One region of the Exiguobacterium sp. s78 genome, then DNA from elsewhere that is predicted to be linked to it. Evidence: riboswitches for the same ligand, from Rfam matches in the RefSeq annotation. Region 1 holds a riboswitch; each other region holds the start of a gene.
What was found. Region 1 has a riboswitch for lysine ahead of KNQ18_RS14665 (aspartate kinase). Riboswitches for the same ligand answer to the same signal wherever they lie in the genome.
Positions count from the first base shown of each region.

Region 2: linked by a shared signal. The riboswitch ahead of KNQ18_RS13505 (Na+/H+ antiporter NhaC family protein) and the one ahead of KNQ18_RS14665 (aspartate kinase) in region 1 are both predicted to bind lysine.
Region 3: linked by a shared signal. The riboswitch ahead of KNQ18_RS11800 (amino acid permease) and the one ahead of KNQ18_RS14665 (aspartate kinase) in region 1 are both predicted to bind lysine.

Region 1 covers NZ_JACSNB010000004.1:43,583-50,005, forward strand. Annotated here, with positions in the region: gene KNQ18_RS14655 (argininosuccinate synthase) at 1-543, shown strand, start outside; gene argH (argininosuccinate lyase) at 540-1,910, shown strand; lysine riboswitch at 1,981-2,158, shown strand; gene KNQ18_RS14665 (aspartate kinase) at 2,272-3,471, shown strand; gene KNQ18_RS14670 (aspartate-semialdehyde dehydrogenase) at 3,485-4,477, shown strand; gene dapA (4-hydroxy-tetrahydrodipicolinate synthase) at 4,495-5,376, shown strand; gene dapB (4-hydroxy-tetrahydrodipicolinate reductase) at 5,373-6,119, shown strand; gene dapD (2,3,4,5-tetrahydropyridine-2,6-dicarboxylate N-acetyltransferase) at 6,106-6,423, shown strand, end outside.
Region 2 covers NZ_JACSNB010000003.1:81,432-87,854, reverse strand. Annotated here, with positions in the region: gene KNQ18_RS13525 (ABC transporter ATP-binding protein) at 1-568, opposite strand, end outside; gene KNQ18_RS13520 (class I SAM-dependent methyltransferase) at 581-1,240, opposite strand; gene KNQ18_RS13515 (heme oxygenase) at 1,330-1,650, shown strand; gene KNQ18_RS13510 (uracil-DNA glycosylase family protein) at 1,775-2,512, shown strand; lysine riboswitch at 2,605-2,783, shown strand; gene KNQ18_RS13505 (Na+/H+ antiporter NhaC family protein) at 2,895-4,478, shown strand; gene htpG (molecular chaperone HtpG) at 4,543-6,405, opposite strand.
Region 3 covers NZ_JACSNB010000002.1:66,028-72,450, reverse strand. Annotated here, with positions in the region: gene msrA (peptide-methionine (S)-S-oxide reductase MsrA) at 1-729, opposite strand, end outside; gene KNQ18_RS11810 (hypothetical protein) at 799-981, opposite strand; gene KNQ18_RS11805 (solute:sodium symporter family transporter) at 1,042-2,802, opposite strand; gene KNQ18_RS11800 (amino acid permease) at 3,334-4,815, opposite strand; lysine riboswitch at 4,947-5,135, opposite strand; gene KNQ18_RS11795 (MarR family winged helix-turn-helix transcriptional regulator) at 5,301-5,756, shown strand; gene KNQ18_RS11790 (diguanylate cyclase) at 5,895-6,423, shown strand, end outside.

The DNA.
Region 1 (6,423 bases):
GCAGGTGTTCCGGTCTCGATCAACGGAACGACATATCCACTGGCGAAACTGATCACGGAACTGAACATCATCGCTGGTGCACATGGGGTCGGACGGATCGACCACGTCGAGAACCGTCTCGTCGGTATCAAATCGCGGGAAGTCTATGAGTGCCCAGGAGCAACGGTTTTACTCAAAGCTCACGCTGCACTCGAGACGATTACATTGACGAAGGACGTCGCGCATTTCAAACCACTACTCAGCAAACAATACGCAGAAACGATCTATAACGGTCTCTTCCATGCACCATTGACAAAAGGCTTGAAAGCATTCCTGACGGCGACACAACAGGACGTCACAGGAGAAGTTCGCGTTAAACTGTTCAAAGGAAACGCAACCGTGACAGGTCGTCAGTCCGCTGTCTCACTCTACGATGAGAAACTTGCGACGTATACGAAAGAAGACGCGTTCGATCATGAAGCAGCAAAAGGCTTCATCAAATTACACGGACTTGCCGTTTCGACTCATGCGAGCGTACATCGTCAGGCGGGTGTAACGAAATGACCAAACTCTGGGGTGGACGTTTTACGGAAAGTGCTTCCGCTCAAGCGGAAGCCTTCGGAGCATCGATCACGTTCGATCAAAAATTAGCGAGCGTCGATTTAAAAGGCAGTCTCGCACACGCGCAGATGCTATTTGAACAAGGGATCCTCGCTCAAGACGAGTGGACACAAATCGAGCAAGGACTGAAGCAACTGGAAACGACGTTAGCGGATCATGTGTATACGCTAGCAGATGAAGACATTCACATGAATCTCGAGCGTCTATTGACGGAACAGATTGGTCCGGTTGCAGGAAAACTGCATACGGCACGGAGCCGAAATGACCAGGTCGCAACGGATTTACATCTATGGATGGAACAACATGTTGAAGCGTTGACGACGGCATTACGCGAGCTCCAATCGGTTATCACGGAACAAGCTGAGCAACATATCGAGACGGTCATGCCAGGTTATACGCATTTGCAACGGGCACAACCGATCTCGCTTGCGCATCACTTGCTCGCTTATTTCTGGATGTTCGAACGTGATGTCGAACGGTTGACGGATAATCAAAAGCGGATCCGGAAATCACCGCTCGGGGCAGGCGCGCTCGCGGGGACGACATTCCCAATCGATCGTTTCCGTTCTGCCGAGTTGCTCGGTTTTGAGTCAATCTATCCGAACAGTCTCGACGCTGTCTCCGACCGCGATTTCGTCATCGAATACCTCGGGATCGCCTCGACCGTCATGATGCATCTCTCGCGTTTTTGTGAAGAAATCATCATCTGGGCATCGCAAGAATTTGGCTTCATCGAGTTGTCTGATGCTTTCTCGACAGGGTCGAGCATGATGCCACAGAAGAAAAATCCTGATTTCGCTGAATTGATTCGTGGGAAAACGGGGCGCGTCTACGGCAATCTGATGGGCTTCTTGACGACGATGAAGGCATTACCACTCGCTTACAACAAAGACATGCAAGAGGATAAGGAAGGGGTCTTCGATACAGCAGATACCGTTCTCCAATCCGTTCAAATCTTCACCGGAATGATTGAATCTGCGACGTTTAAGACCGAAGCGCTCAAGAAGGCGACAATGCAAGACTTCTCGAATGCAACGGAACTCGCTGACTACCTTGTAACGAAAGGCATACCGTTCCGGGAAGCGCATGAAATCGTCGGCAAAGCCGTCCTTTACTGTGTGCAGAACGGTTGTTTCCTGAAGGATTTGAACCTCGAGACGTATCAAACGTTCCATCCTGATATCACAGAAGACGTCTATCCGCTCCTCGATCCGGTTCAAGCAGTAGCACGCCGGACTAGCTACGGCGGGACAGGGTTTGCTGCCGTGTCGGAGCAACTCGAACTCGCGAAACAGCATCTTGCGAATTGACGAATTTTGAAAAAAAACAGTCAAATGACTGGATTTAACAAAAGATGTCTGCTATAACTGTAACTAACAACCGACAGATAGAGGCGCGGATGACATGAGTAGCATCATTCTTGAAGGCAAGCATGCCGAATGATGTGAAAGGGGAAGTCCGCCGAAGTGAACGAGAAGATGCTTCTTCTTGTTTGCTGGTACAACGGTTAAGATCCGTTGTACTGCCGAAACCGATGTTTCGGAGCGCTATCTTACGTAAAAGAACGAATGACTTTGTCTTCGTTTGTCCGATCGTGATAACGACGGGCCGTAGGAACGCTCCTACCGGCCCGTCGTTTTTTTTCTGTATCGGGACAAAGGAGATAGGATTGTGACAACTGTACTTAAATTTGGTGGAAGCTCGGTTGCGACTGTCGAACAGATTCAGTCTATTGCGAATTATTTGAAGAGTCGCGCAGCCGAAGGTGAAAAACTCGTCGTCGTCGTTTCGGCGATGGGCAAGATGACAGATTCTTTGATCGCTCAGGCGCAAGCCATCACGGATCGCCCCGAGCGAAGAGAACTCGATCGACTGCTTGCCATCGGAGAAGAACAGACGATTTCATTACTCAGCATCGCCCTCAACTCGCTCGGTGTCAAAGCGTTATCGCAAACAGGCGCTCAAGCAGGAATCAGCACGATGGGCGTGCATACGAAAAGTAAGATCAAACAGATCGATGGAGATCTGTTACGACAAAAACTCGAAACGTACGATGTCGTCATCGTCGCCGGATTCCAAGGTGTCAACGAACTCGGTGATGTCACGACGCTTGGACGGGGTGGGTCGGATACAACGGCAGTTGCCCTTGCGGCAGTCCTTGATAAACGGTGCGAAATCTATACCGATGTCGACGGTGTCTATACAGCTGATCCACGAATCCACGCCGCCGCTCAACCGATTCCACATATCTCGTATGATGAGATGATGGAAATGAGCGCCCTCGGGTCGAAGGTCATGGAAATGCGAAGTGTCGAACTAGGAAAAAAATACGGCGTACACATCTTCGTCGGGAAAACACTTGAATCGAAAAGGGGAACATGGATCATGGAAGCGACGGAAACAATGGAACAAAAAGCGGTGACGAGTGTCAGTGTAACGAAGAACGTCTTGACGGTATCAATCAAACACGTACCGCAAACGAATGCAGCAGTAGCCGATATCTTCGAACTGTTATCCAATCGCCACGTCAACATCGACATGATCAGTCAAACGACGTTCGACAGTGACATCTTCTTATCGTTCTCATGTCCACTCGATGAGGAAGAGTTCCTCGATGAAGCATTGAAAGACATCATGGATCGCTTCACGACAGTCAAGGTCGATCGCCATAATCAGCACGCGAAGTTATCTGTCGTCGGCATCGGGATGCGGGATGCAACAGGTGTCGCTTCGAAGTTGTTCGCAATCTTCCGAGCGGAGAACATTCCGTTCTATCAAGTTACGACTTCAGAAATCAGCATCTCATACACGATTGCACAAGCAGATATTGAACGGACGGTTGCAGCGATTGCAAACGCGTTCGAGTTATAAGGAGGAAAACAGGATGTATCATGTAGCAGTCATTGGAGCAACCGGCGCCGTCGGTCAAAAAATGTTACAAGTACTAGCCGAACTGGACTTCCCGGTCAGCCGCCTGTCCGCTTACGCTTCTGCTCGTTCAGCAGGGAACACGGTACAGTTCAAGGAAGAAGCCATTACGATCCAAGCACTGACACCAAGTATCACGGAAGACGAGATTGACGTCGCGTTGTTCGCGGCGGGCGGAACGATCAGTGAACAATATGCCCCGTTACTAGCTGAAAACGGAACACTCGTCGTTGATAATTCAAGTGCTTTCCGGATGCAGGAGACGATTCCGCTTGTCGTGCCAGAAGTCAATCCACAAGCGATTCAAGTGACGGACCGCTTGATCGCAAATCCGAACTGTTCGACGATTCAATCCGTCGTCGCCTTAGCACCGCTCCAGTCACTGGGATTCGAGCGTGTCAACTATACGACGTATCAGGCCGTATCCGGTTCTGGTCAAAAAGGAATCGAGGATCTGGCACGTGGAGCACGCGGAGAAGAGCCCGTCAATTATCCGCATCCGATTCACGATAACATCTTGCCACATATCGATGTGTTCCTTGAGAACGGCTATACGAAAGAAGAGCAGAAGATGATTGACGAAACACGGAAAATCTTCAATCTTCCAGCACTACCAGTCAGTGCGACATGTGTGCGTGTTCCAGTCACGAATTCTCACTCGGTTGCGATCAACGTCACGTTTACGCAGCCGACGACGGTTGCAGCGATCCGTGAAGCACTTGAAGGCGCACCGGGCGTCGTCCTCATCGATGATGTCGCGAATACGCGTTATCCGATGCCACTCGATGCAAGTGGTACGGACGACGTCTACGTCGGTCGGATTCGACAAGATGATAGTCTCGCGAACACGTTCCATCTCTGGTGTGTAGCCGACAACATTCGAAAAGGTGCCGCCTCAAATGCCGTACAAGTCGCACGCCAAGCAATCGAACAGTCGATTCATTCATAAAAAAGGAGGAGTTCTTCATGTTCAAAGGAGCAGGTACAGCGCTCGTCACACCATTTAATGAAGCAGGCGAGTTGGATCTACACGTATTCGAACGCTTGATCGAGCAACAACTCGCAGCAGGAATTCAGGCGCTTGTCGTCGGAGGAACGACAGGAGAAGGATCGACACTGACGAACACGGAATTCGAACAACTACTGACGACTGCCGTTCAAATCACGGCAGGACGAGTACCAGTCATTGCCGGAACGGGTTCGAACAACACGGCAGCAACAATCGAGAAGACGTTACTCGCAGAGCGCCTCGGTGCGGACGCAGCGATGCTCGTCACACCGTATTACAATAAAACATCGCAAGCGGGTCTCGTCGCACATTTCACGGCGGTCGCTGATGCAACCGAATTACCAATCATGCTGTACAACGTTCCATCGCGGACAGGCGTTGCGATCGCAGTCGAAACAGCAGTGACGTTAGCACGTCATCCACGAATCCAAGCGTTTAAGGAGGCGAGTGGAGACGTCAGCTTCATGGGTGAACTGATGGCGGCGATTCCGGAAGATTTCGCGGTCTTCTGTGGAAATGATGATCAAATCCTGCCGTACATGGCATGGGGGGCACAAGGCGTCATCTCAGTTCTTTCGAACCCGTACCCAGCAGAGACACAAGCACTTGCTGAGGCGTTACTCGCACAAGATCTCGTCACAGCTCGCCGGATTCAGGCAGACTTGTTACCGGTCATCGGTGCCTTGTTCAGTGACGTTAATCCGATTCCAGTCAAAGCATCGCTTGAAGAACTTGGCTTTGCTGTCGGTGCGCCGCGCTTGCCGCTCGTCCGTCAATCGGAAGCGGGACATGCCCACTTACTCGAAACGATGCGGGCTTACAAAGGAGTGGTTCGATGAAACTCGCGTTACACGGTTATGGGGCGACAGGACAATACGTCGTCGAACTCGCACCACAAAGTGTCGTGGCGATCGTTGACCGGACGAAGTCATCCGATACGATCGCTTCATATGCCGAGCTAACAGAGATGTCAGAAACGGTCGATGCGATCATCGACTTCTCGCATCCGAGTTTGCTACCTGATCTGCTCGCATACGGGCTGGCGACAAAAACACCACTCGTTATCGCAACGACTGGTTTTTCTGAGGCGGAACTGGCATCGATTAAGGACGCCGCAAAAGAAATTCCGATCTTCCAGTCGTACAACATGTCGTACGGTATCGCGATGGTGCAGCAACTGCTGAAGACACTTGTGCCACTAGCAGGAGCGTATGACATCGAATTGCTCGAGAAACATCATAACCAAAAAGTCGATGCGCCAAGCGGAACGGCTGAGTTGTTATTGCAAACGATTCAGACGGCACGTGACGTCACACCGGTATATGACCGGTCACAGACGCGGCAAAAGCGGGAGACGAACGAGATCGGGATGCACGCGATGCGCGGTGGAACGATCTTCGGAGAACACGAAGTCTTATTCGCAGGTGTCGACGAATTGATTGAAATCAAACATACAGCGCTATCGAAAAAAGTATTTGCTTCTGGTGCGATCAAAGCAGCTGAGGCACTCATTCAAAAAACAGCGGGACTCTATACATTAGAGACGCTCTACACACAGGAGGATTCACATGTTACTCACTGATGCTTACGAAATTGCTAAATTCATTAAAGATGCTAAAAAACAAACACCGGTAAAACTTTACGTCAACGGCGATTTGGCGGGCTTGACGATCGAAGGCGCTACAGCATTCGGATCAGATGAATCAAAGATTTTCTTCGCGGATGCAGGACTTGCGGCTACTTTCTTAGAAAAGTATTCAGATCGCATCACGGATGTTCACGTGGAGTATGACCGTCGCAACAGTGCGGTACCAATGCTTGATACACGTCACTTGAATGCGCGCATCGAACCAGGTTCATGGATTCGTGATCATGTCGTCATCGGT
Region 2 (6,423 bases), on a different contig from region 1:
CCATCTCCGGAAAGTGATGCGAACTCATCAGAATCGCTTTTCCAGCATGCTTCTCCTGTTCAATCCACTCTAAAAAACGCTCTTGCATCAAAGGATCGAGTCCACTGGTCGGCTCATCAAGTAGATAGACGGGTGCATCCTTCATGAAGCAACCGACAAGTGCCAATTTTTGTTTCATCCCTTTTGACATCTTGCGGATTTTCGTCTTCGTCTCAAAAGGAAATCGTTTCAACAACAGTTGTCGCCGTGCCGGATCGCTACCGTGTAGTCGTTGCATCAAATCCAGCATGTCTGCTCCCGTCATGTCTCCAGGTAAACTAATCTCCCCCGGCAAATAACCGACCAATTTCTTCACTTCTTTACTTTGCTTCCAGCAATCAAAACCACCGATCGTCGCCTTTCCACCATCCGCAGCCAATAGTCCCATCAAATGTCGGAGTGTCGTTGATTTTCCAGATCCGTTTGGTCCGATGAAACCGAATATCGTTCCCGGATCAACTGTAAAACTGACATCGAATATTCCACGCCCCGGTGCAAACTCTTTCGTGACATGCTCTAAACGGATCATCATCCGACCTCCTTATCTTTTATTTCTTTCCTCACTGTATTCATACCCGTTTTGAAGCAGTTTGTTCGGATCAAAGCGATAGATGACGAACCGCTCGTCATGATTTTTTTCATAGAGGTCTCGTAATCGAATCTCATCGACTTGCTCGAATACGGTATGGCGCTCCAAGTACTCCCGGTATTCATCGGTCGGGTAATACAAGATGAGATCAACCGAACGCGGGGAACGTTCGACCGAACTTAAAATGTGATCGATCACTTTCATGAAAATTTGTGAAGAGAATGGATTGAAGAAATAAAACTTATTCGTCTCATCCGGAATGGCATACTGCTCGGCATACGTCTGTTCAAATCGCAAACTTCCGGAACGCCGCTTCCGTCGACTTTGGTAGTTCGCCATATTCCGGAGTGCGTCCTCGTAAAATTGTCCGTTCATCTCGATTCCGATGACGGAACAATCGAATCGGTCGTGTAAGTAAAAGTTCAAACGCCCTTTCCCACACCCGAAATCAATGACCGTGTCCTGTTTTTGAAACAAATACGTTTCGCATAATTCGTCTAGTGCCGTATAAGGCGTTGGTTCATATCGATTGTAGTGACTAAACACACCATAAAGATGTTGCATCTCAATGGTCTCGATTCGTAATCGTTGATCGTATTCCTGTTCATTCATTGTCGTTTGTTCCTTCTTTCCGGCATTCTTGCCTTCATCGTACTATACTGAAGAAGTACGTTACTCGTTTTTTGAAAGGGGATTTTATGATGATCGTCGTTACGAACCGGATTAAAGTCAAAAAAGGGATGGCTGCAGCTCTCGCTCCTCGTTTTACGCGTCCAAGTGGACTTGATACGATGGACGGATTCATCCGCGTCGAGGTCTTATTGACGCAAAACATCGAAGAACATGATGAAATGAACGTCAACATGTATTGGGAAGACATGAAGAGTTTTCAAGCATGGCGGGAGAGTGACGATTTCAAAGCGTCACATAGTCGACCTGCGAGTAGTGAGGCAGGAGAATCGCCAATGCTCGGCAGCGAGATTCTGACATATGAAGTCGCTTCGGTCAAAGAACGCGCATGATGTACGAAAAGGACTCGTATCGAGTCCTTTTTTATATACCTATACACAAATAGTGAAAGGGTCGAATTGTCACAAATGGTATTATTTGTTATCATAATGCCATTACAGAGAGAGAGGGTCCTTCATGAATTCATTAACTATATTTGAACAAGCCATTCGTAGCTTACCTGACGATCGTACGTTACGACGTGATGAATTATGGACGGACGATTTTTTATTGCAACAGGAGAACGAGCTGACCGTCTATTACTCTCCGATTGGCGAATACGTCAATACTGAAGCAAAAGTCGTCATTATCGGGATCACACCAGGTTTTGAACAGATGCGAATCGCTTTCGAAGAAGCGACAGATGCCCTTCACCATGGTGTTTCATTAGAAGAGACGGCACGCCTCGTCAAATATACAGCAAGCTTTGCTGGAACGATGCGACGTAACCTCGTCCAGATGCTTGATACACTCGAACTTCCAGCATTGCTCGGAATCGAGACGACGGCTAGCTTATTTCATCAACATCAGAAATTATTGCATCCAACGTCACTGTTAAAGCAACCCGTCTTTTATCGCGAAAAGAATTACTCGGGTCATCAACCGAAGATCAATCGTAGCCCTTTATTAAGGCACTACGCGGAAGAACACTTCGTCGCTGAGATCAATCAGTTACAAAAACCAGCGTTATTAATTCCACTCGGTCGGGTCGTCGAGACGCAAGTCCGTGGATTGATTCATGATGGACGAATCGAACAGCATCAGCTTCTTTCCGGATTCCCCCACCCATCTGGCGCGAACGGTCATCGAAAAAAACAATTCGAGGAAAACCAAGCCTATTTGATGAAACAGCTCATTCAACATTTTGCTGAATAAACAACTTTATCTTAAATTATCAGAATATATGGTTGAATCGCTTCTGAAATACATGATAAAGTGTCCATAAGAACAGAATATGACTATTCTATCGATGAGGTAGAGGCGCGATTTCAATCAGTACTTGGTCCGAGGATGACAACGAAGACGACTACAGGAAAGGTGACATCGCCGAAATGACAGTATGTGTCGAGCATATCGTCGTTGGTCGATTCGGGAAACACCCGATCGATTGCCATACATAACAATTGTATGGAGCGCTCCAATTCGGCTAAGAAAGACGCATCCAGCGAGGGTGTCGGCTTTGTTGCCGGTGCCCTTGCTTTTTTTGTGCCGCGGGGTCTCATCTTTAAGCCATTTATTAAAGAGGAGGATATTTTTCATGGTCAACTATTCAGATTCCATCATTGCCCTTGTACCTGCTTTACTAGCTATCTTATTAGCCATCTTTACCCGAAAGGTCGTTCTTTCGTTAGGTGTCGGTATTCTCGTCGGTGCCCTGTTACTTCACCGTTTTAACCCGATCGATACGGTAACCTATCTCGGCAAGAACATCTTCAGCCTCTTTTGGGCAGACGGTGCCTTGAACGAGTGGAACGTCTTATTGCTTGTCTTCTTGTTATTGCTCGGCGTCCTTTCCACGCTCATTCAGACATCAGGTGGCGCTCGTGCCTTCGGTGAATGGGCTTCTACTCACGTCAAGACAGCGCGTGGTGCACGCTTAGTTGCCTTCGGACTCGGTATCTTGATTTTCATCGATGATTACTTCAACAGTCTCGCTGTCGGCAACGTCAGTCGTCCGTTAACGGATCGCCGTGGTGTCTCACGTGCAAAGCTTGCCTATTTGATTGACTCAACAGCTGCGCCTGTTTGTGTCATCAGTCCGCTTTCGAGTTGGGGCGCATTCATCATCTCCATCATCGCCGGTATCTTAACGACGCACTCGATTACGGATTACTCAGCGTTTAGTGCTTTCATGATGATCGTTCCAATGAACTTCTATGCGATTTTCGCGTTACTTTTAACACTTTACATCGCTTATTCTGGCGTCTCTGTCGGACCGATGAAACAGCATGAACGCCGTGCCGCGAATGGTGAACTTTTTGATGCGTCAAAAGGAACACCGATGGGGATGGCAAAAGAGGTCAACGAACATACGAACGGAAAAGTCCGGGATCTCGTCGTTCCGATCGTCGTTCTTGTCATTGCTACAATCAGTGCGTTACTCGGGACAGGTGCTCAGGCACTTGCAGCCGACAATCGCCCGTTTACTTTAATTGGAGCATTTGAGGCAACAGACGTCACACGTTCACTCGTCGCAGGTGTCGTCATCAGTTTAATCGTCGCTTTCCTGATGCTGATCGGACGAAAAATTCCGGGCCGCGATTACCGTGCAAGCATCGTTGCTGGTATGCGTTCGATGTGGCCAGCAGTCGTGATTCTGTTATTCGCTTGGACGATCATTGCTGTCATCGGTGATATGAAAACCGGTGATTATCTCGCGAGCTTCGTTAGCAACTCGATTTCTGCGTCGTACTTGCCGTTCTTGTTATTCTTGATTGCCGGCTTGATGGCATTCTCGACAGGAACAAGTTGGGGTACATTCGGGATCATGTTGCCAATCGGTGCGGATCTCGTCATGGCTGTCGATGCCTCACTCTTGTTACCGACACTTGCTGCTGTTCTTGCTGGATCTGTCTTCGGTGACCATTGTTCACCGATTTCCGATACGACAATCTTAAGTTCGACAGGGGCTGGATCCCATCATATCGATCACGTTACGACACAGTTACCGTATGCGCTAGTCGGTGCCGTCACTGCGGCAGTCGGTTATTTAGTCATCGGTTTCACGGAGTCTTCGGTATTCGGTTTCATCGGAGCTCTTGTCACATTCGTACTCTTCGTCGTCGTCTTGAACGTTCTCTCGAAAAAAGGCGAAACCGCTTCGGATTTACAAACGGATTGATGAAACACTTTATGAAAAAGGCATTGGATGCGCGCATCCAATGCCTTTTTCATATCTATTCGTTTCACACCATCAATAAACACACATCATTCGCGAACGCTACCGGATCCTCAAGTGGAAGCCCTTCGACAAGTAATGCTTGTTGATACATCAGTTTGGTATAGCGCTCGAATTTTGAACGATCGTTTTGATACGCCGTTTCAAGAGACTCGAACACTGCGTGTGACGGATTCAATTCAAGAATCTTGACCGCTTCTATCCCTTCGTTATTCGGCATCGCCTTCAGGATTTTCTCCATCTCGATCGAGACGGCGCCGTCCGTCGCAAAACAGACGGGATGCGATTTGAGACGCGTTGAGGCTTTGACTTCCTTGACTTGTCCACTTAGGACTTCCTGCATAGCTTGGAACATCTCTGCTTGTGCGTCCGTCGTCTCCGCTTCTGCTGCTTCAATCCCTAAATCGCTGCTTGTGACCGACTTGAACGTCTTCTCGTTATACGTCACGAGCATCTGAATCGCGAACTCATCGATCTCTTCCGTGAAGTACAAGATATCATACCCTTTATCACGAACGAGCTCGGATTGTGGTAATTTATCCAGACGATTCGTACTCTCACCAGCAGCGTAATAGATATGTGCCTGATCTTCCGGCATCGCTGCGACGTATTCTGCGAGTGTGATCAACTTCTTCTCCTTGGCTGAGTAGAAGAGGACGAGGTCCTGCACCTGTTCTTTATGCATGCCGTAATCATTATACATACCGAACTTCAGCTGACGTCCGAACGCTTGATAGAACGTTTCGTACTTCGTACGATCCTCGCGCAGAAGTGCTTCAAGTTGTGTCTTGATCTTACTTTGGATGTTTTTCGCGATCAATTTCAATTGACGATCGTGCTGCAGTAACTCACGCGAGATGTTGAGCGATAAGTCTTCCGAGTCGACCATCCCTTTGACGAAACTGAAGTGATCCGGCAACAAGTCGCTGCATTTTTCCATGATCAAGACACCGTTGGCATAGAGTTCAAGACCCTTTTCAAATTCCTTCGAATAATAATCGTACGGCGCTTGCTCCGGAATGAATAAGATCGATTGATAACGAACAGCGCCGTCGACACTGATATGAATGTGTTTCGCCGGTGTGTCGAAACCATACCGCTTCTCTTGGTAGAAGTTCGTATAGTCTTCGTCTGTCAGTTCCCGTTTGTTCTTCCGCCAGATCGGCACCATGCTGTTGATCGTCTTGACGACTTCGACCTCTTCCGTCTCGTCACTGCCTTCGATCGGCTGACGTTCGAGTTCCTTCATCTCGATCGGATAACGGATGAAATCCGAGTATTTTTTGATGATGCTACGTAGACGATATGTCTCGAGGTATTCGTCATACGATTCTTCTTCATCGTTCGCCTTGATGTGGAGTGTAATCTCCGTTCCGACGGTTTCCTTGTCGACTTCCTCGATCGTATAACCTTCGACACCACGCGATTCCCATTTATAAGCGACTGCACTGCCGAACGGTTTCGTAACGACGGTGACGACGTCTGCGACCATGAATGCAGAATAGAATCCGACACCGAATTGTCCGATGATATCATGACCATCTTGTGCTTCATTCTCTGCCTTGAAGGCAAGCGATCCACTCTTCGCGATCGTACCGAGATTCTCTTCTAGCTCGTCTTTCGTCATTCCGATTCCCGTATCACGAATGATCAGTTGACGTGCTTCTTTATTTGGTTCGATCGTAATTTTGTAGTGTTCCTTCTCGAACGAAATCGTCTCGTCCGTCAATGCTTTATAGTACATCTTATCCATGGCGTCACTTGCATTCGAGACCAATTCGCGCAGGAAAATCTCCTTATGCGTATAGATGGAATGAATCATCATCTCCAGCAATCGTTTTGATTCCGCCTTAAATTGTTTCGTTTCCATGCTCATTCTGCCTCCCCT
Region 3 (6,423 bases), on a different contig from region 1:
TGAGATCGGTTTAGCGAAACTCGGCCAACCACAGTTTGACTGGAATTTATCTTTCGATGTGAAGAGTGGTGTACCATCGACGATATCGACGTACAGTCCTGGACGTTCTTCATCCCAGTATTCGTTACGGAAAGCGGGTTCTGTCCCGTTCTCTTGTGTGACTTTATACTGAATTGGTGTCAGACGCTCTTTCAGTTCTTTTTCCTTACCTTGGTCCTTCCACGCTTCCTTGATGAATTTCGCCCGACCTGAGCCGACACTATACATCTGATAACGGAACGGATTCTTTTTATAATAATCTTGGTGATATTCTTCGGCTGGCCAAAACGGCTTTTCTGGACGAATCTCTACCGCGACTGGACGCGAGAAGCGTCCTGATGCGTCAAGCGCTGCTTTCGAACGTTCAGCTGCTTCACGTTGTGCTTCATCGACATAAAAGATAGCCGGTTGGTACGATTCACCACGGTCATTGAATTGACCTCCGCCATCTGTCGGATCGATTTGACGCCAGAAGATATCGAGTAATTCTTCGTACGTAATAACGGACGGATCGTACGTGACTTCAACCGCCTCCAAGTGACCTGTCGTTTCCGAACAGACCTCTTTATAAGTCGGGTTCTCTGTATGACCACCGGTATATCCTGAAATGACCTGCTCTACCCCATCATATTTATGGAATGGCTTGACCATGCACCAGAAACAACCACCTGCAAATATTGCTTTTGCCATCTATCTTCCCCTCCTCTGTATGTGTCTATTTTACCTCGTTCAGAGAATGGACTCGACTTTCCTGCTCATTCAATCCTCTGGGTTCGCTTTTAGACGACGCATGACGAAGTAAATCGCCGCAAAGACAAGAAGAAGTCCTCCGAGCGAATACCAGATGTTATTCAAACGATAAATCATTTGGTACAAGGCAAGCGTCACAAGCAATAATGCGATCGGTAAGAAGGCACGCTTGAAGTGGTACCAGTAATTCACGAAGATCGCCTCCTGTTTTTCTTTCATCTTACCCGATATGTCATGTCTTCTGCGAGAGGATTATTCGGCTTGACGGTACTCTTCTTCGAGATAGGTCCGGTACTTCGCTTCCCAAGCGTTTAGCGACACACGCCATAATACGATCGTTGCAATGACAAGTCCTAACGTAACCGGCCAGAACCAAATCGATACGATTCCTGCTGTAGAAGCCAGTCCGATTTTTGAAAACAGAACGTACGTCCAAATGATGGATGTGCATAATAAGATTGAGACCGGAATCGCGAACTTCCATGGAGTGAGCTCGACAGACTGTCGTCGATTGACCTTTCTTGACTGGACGACCGGATAACGATATCCCATGAATACCATAAACAGCACTTCAATCACGAGTAGAATACCGTACCCATGAATATAGCTAATGCCATGATCCCAGCCGAGCAGTTGTTTGAAACCGAAGACGAATAAGTAATACGCGAACACGTGAAAGACGATGACGATTTTCGCCGCAATTGCCGGAATTCGTTTCATGAAAATCCCCATTAATACGATGACGAGAATCGGAATGTTGAAAAATCCTGTGAATTGCCGGATCAAACTCCATAAGCCGTCCGGCGCGTACATCAAGAATGGTGCGATGATGAAAGAGATTAAGGCAACAATCGTTCCGAACCATTTACTGACACGAATCAAATGTTCATCACTCGCCTCTTTCGCAAACACCGGCTGATAGATATCGAGGACGAAAAGTGTCGCAATACTATTTAGCAACGAGTTAAACGAACTAAAGACGGCTCCGAGTAAGACAGCCAAGAAAAATCCCATCAGCGAGACCGGCAGTAACTCCGTAATGAGTCGAGGATATGATAAATCACCGCTTGTTAGTGTGTTCCCATACAAGTGATAGGCAATGATCCCAGGAATCAGCATGAAGATTGGAACTAATAACTTCAAGAACCCTGTCATGAGGACGCCCTTCTGTCCTTCCTTCAAATCTTTTGCCCCGAGCACACGTTGAATGACATATTGATTGAGTGACCAATAAAATAAGTTCGCAAATAGGATACCCGTGAAAATCGAGAAGAACGGAACGGCATCGGTTGAGCTTCCGATTGCGTTCAGCTTTTCCGGTTGCACAGTCGCAATCGTCTTCATCCCTTGAAGTAAATTCCCGTCACCTAGTGCAATAAAGCCAAGCACCGGAACTAGGAATCCGACGAAGACAAGCCCGATCCCGTTCAAAGTATCCGAGACAGCCACCGCACGTAGACCACCAAAAATCGCATAAATCGCTCCGATGATCCCGACGACCCAGACGACTAACCAAAGGGACTGCGTATAACTGAGACCAAATAGCTCTGGAACATCGAACAGTTGCAAGACAGCAATCCCACCTGAATAAAGCATTGAAGGAATCGTGACGCACATATATCCGAGCAAAAAGAGTAAGACTGTCATCCGGCGAACCGTCTCGTCATACCGGTGACTTAAGTATTCCGGTAACGTCGAGATACCGAGCCCGAGAAACTTTGGGAGCAGATAGATGGCCATGATGATGGCAGCAAATCCTGCCGTGACTTCCCACGCCATACTCGACATGTTTCCCATGAAGGATTGTCCGTTTAGTCCAATCAACTGTTCTGCCGACAAATTCGTCAGCAGTAGCGATCCGGCAATGAAAACGCCACTTAGCCCTCGCCCCGCTAAGAAGTATTCATCGACGCCTTGTGTTTTCCCACGCGTCAATCGGTAGGATATGTAGGCAACGAGCAACATGAAAAACGTCGCAGAACCTAATGTAAAAAATAATTCAGATGTAGTCATGCGTCTCCCCCTGTTCTTTATTCATTTTTCTATTTTTGAATATGTATTCATTAATTCCTTTTTTATACTTTTTCAAAACTATATTTTAGAGAACGTTTTCATTTAAGGGAATAAAAAAACACCCTCATTCTAGAAGGTGGTTCCGATTGCAGAAAAATGGGCTGACTCAAAAATGTCTCGTCTTCACGCCCTTTCCTCAGGCGAGATACAAGCCAATTTTCCCGCTCTATTCGAGTAGGAAAACGGGTCTTGTTTGTCTCTGACAGCGCAAAATTGCGCTTTTTCCTGTAGGAGTGGCGTGTAACGTGTCATTCTGGAAGGAGAATCAGAGAATCGTTTTGTTGACTCGACATCGCTTCCTAGGGAAAAACAAGCAAGAGTGACCCTGCAGCGAAGCGGCGCGATGCTTGTCCCAGGAAAACGATTCGAAACGAACAAAAAAGCGCAATCTTTCTCATCAGACTCATCAGAGAAAAATTGCACTTTGTCTTCAATCTCAATCACCTTCATTTATAGAAGGTGGTTCACACATTATGATTGACGTGGATGTTCTGGGAAGTCCATCTCGTCATAACGAACGATTGACGTCCGATTTTTGAATTTGTGTCCTAACCAGAAGGCAAGGAATAATGGAATACCAACATACGTTGCGGCAATTCCGACCCAATCGATTTGATCCGCAAGGAATGCTGCGTAGTTTTGACCAACGATGACGAGGAAACAAAGACCGAATGCGAACAGCGGACCAAACGGGAACGCTGGTGCAACATATGGTAAGTCTTTCAACGAGTGACCTTGTGCAAGGAATCCTTTACGGAAACGATAGTGACTGATTGCAATCCCGAGCCATGCGATGAAGCCTGTCATCCCCGAAGCATTGAGTAACCACAAGTAGACTTGTCCACCAAACATCGACGTCAAGAAACAGAGTGCACCGATTGCTCCTGTTGCGAGCAAAGCGTTACGCGGTACACCGTTTTTCGATACTTTCGCGAACAACTTCGGTGCATCCCCTTGGCGAGCAAGCGTATAAAGCATCCGAGTCGAAGCATACATACCTGAGTTTCCGGCAGATAGAACAGACGTCAAGATGACGGCGTTCATGAGTGCTGCTGAGAAGGCAAGACCCGCTTTTTCAAAGACAAGCGTAAACGGACTAACCGCTACGTCCGTAATGTCATTGGAAACCAAGTTCGGACTCGTATACGGAATGAGCATTCCGATGACGAAAATCGCGAAGACGTAGAAAAGCAAGATGCGCCAGAAGACTTGTTTGACTGCTTTTGGAACATTCTTTTTCGGATCTTCCGACTCACCCGCGGCAATCCCGACCAGTTCTGTACCTTGAAAACTGAATCCGGCAACGAGAATGATACCGATGACGGCAGGAATCCCACCGACGAACGGTGCATCGCCAAGTGCAAAGTTTTTAAAGCCAACCGGTGGCTCTGATGTAAAGACACCAAAAATCATCGCAACACCGACGACTAAGAAGACGATGACGGTAACGACTTTAATCATCGCAAACCAATACTCCGCTTCCCCGAATCCCTTAACGGAGAAGTAGTTCAAGCCAATCATGAGTAAGAGGAACAAGGCACTGAAATAAAATCCAGGAACATCCGGGAACCAATATGTCATGACGATTTGTGCTGCGACGAGCTCGACTGCGATCGTGACTGCCCAGTTGTACCAGTAGTTCCAGCCGAGCGCAAAGCCGAATGATGGATCGACGAATTTCGTTCCATAGGTCGAGAAGGATCCAGCGACCGGCATATACGCTGCCATTTCACCAAGACTTGTCATGAGGAAGTAGACCATCAGACCAACGATTGCATACGATAGGAGCGCCCCACCTGGTCCTGCTGCTGCGACGGAAGCACCGGACGCAATGAAGAGTCCTGTTCCGATCGCTCCACCGATGGCGATCATTGACATATGACGGGCTTGTAATCCACGTTTTAATCCTTCTGCTGTCGAATCTGTTGTTTGTTTCACATCTAGATTGTTCATTTCGTTCGCTTCTCTCTTTAATAAATTTTTGAGAGGACACTTTTTGAATGAAAAAACAAAAAGCGCCCTCATCTTCCAGATGGAAGATGAGAACGCAACATAATAAAATGGATGCGCCTCATTCTACCGTCGTGAAAGATAGCTCTCCACAAGTAGGTGATACCCGACTTGTGACAGTATTAGACCTATTTGATCTAATCCCAATCGATCATCTTCAAAGCGATGATTGATTTCGGCAATTCTTCCTTTCAGGTCACCTCATCTGTCGCTTGACGACATCCGTAACCGTACTCTTAAGAACTGCAACCTCCATCCCACTGGTTGAGTGAGAACTGAATTAAGTTAGTTATTACTACGCCATATTACACAAAACGCCACGAAATTGTCAATTGCCTTTTTCGAATCTGGGGTAGTCGATGGTAAAAATCCGATATGTTTAGTACACTAAATGGTAGAAGTCCACTGAGAGAAAGGATGCTGCTTGCATGCCACAGGAACGTGATTTGCTAACTTATCGACTCGAGGAACAAATGCGTGTCATTCTTCGTACCCTGCGACGTGAACTTAACCGGCTATTTGAAGGAACGGCGACCCGGAGTGAGTTTTTCATCTTACGAAGCCTTTCAGAAAATGGTCCTCAGCGCCCGACGCTTCTTGCGGAACAATTTGAGCTCGCGACGAGTCAAGTCACTGCTTTGACGGATAAGCTGTATAAACAAGGATATGTCACACGGACACGTTCGACGGAAGATCGTCGTTCAATCGTACTCGCTTTGACGGAGGACGGGGAACGTGCATTTCGGGATCTCGAAATCGTCCGGAAAAACTATTTACAAGACCGCTTCGGTACATTGACGGAAGAAGAGCTCGAAACGATGATTCATGTCTTTGATAAAATTTTACAGACGATGGATGAGGATACCCTTACTTCATCTTCTTAAAAACGGTAGATTTTCTACCGTTTTTTCTATTTTGGTCTAAAGATTTCCCTCTGTCTAACCGTTATCTACTTGAGTATACTGGAAGTATATATATGGAAATCTGTTAGCTGGGGGAGTTGGGAGGATTTGTTGTCCATCATGAATCAATTCATCATTAACTTTTGTCTACTGTTCACAACGATTACTCTCTTGTTCTTACCGTTTCGGAATCAACCGCGTATTTCATTGAACTCCAAATGGAGCATTCGACTTATACTCGGAGCAGTCTCTGGTCTGATTGCGGTCTTATTAATGTTCAATGGGATCCAAATCGATGTCGCCCGTGTTGATTTACGTATCGTTCCCGTCGCGATCGCCATGCTGTTCGGTGGTTTCCCAAGCGCCATCGTTGCAGGAGCAATGATCATCGGGACACGTTACTTTTTAACACCAGTTGATCAAATGGAAGGATTTTATTTATCTACGCTGATCATCGTCTTATTCATCACGACGATTGGGATCATTCGTCGATTCGTCCATGTCTCGATGCGTCATTTTCAACTTATGGTGTTGGTCGGTATTCTCTATTCGTTACCCGCCATCTACATCTTGACGCACAGCTGGTCGACATTCTTTAAAATCTCGATTGCGTACGTCTTCTTTAATTTATTAGCTGGCTTTGTTGCCT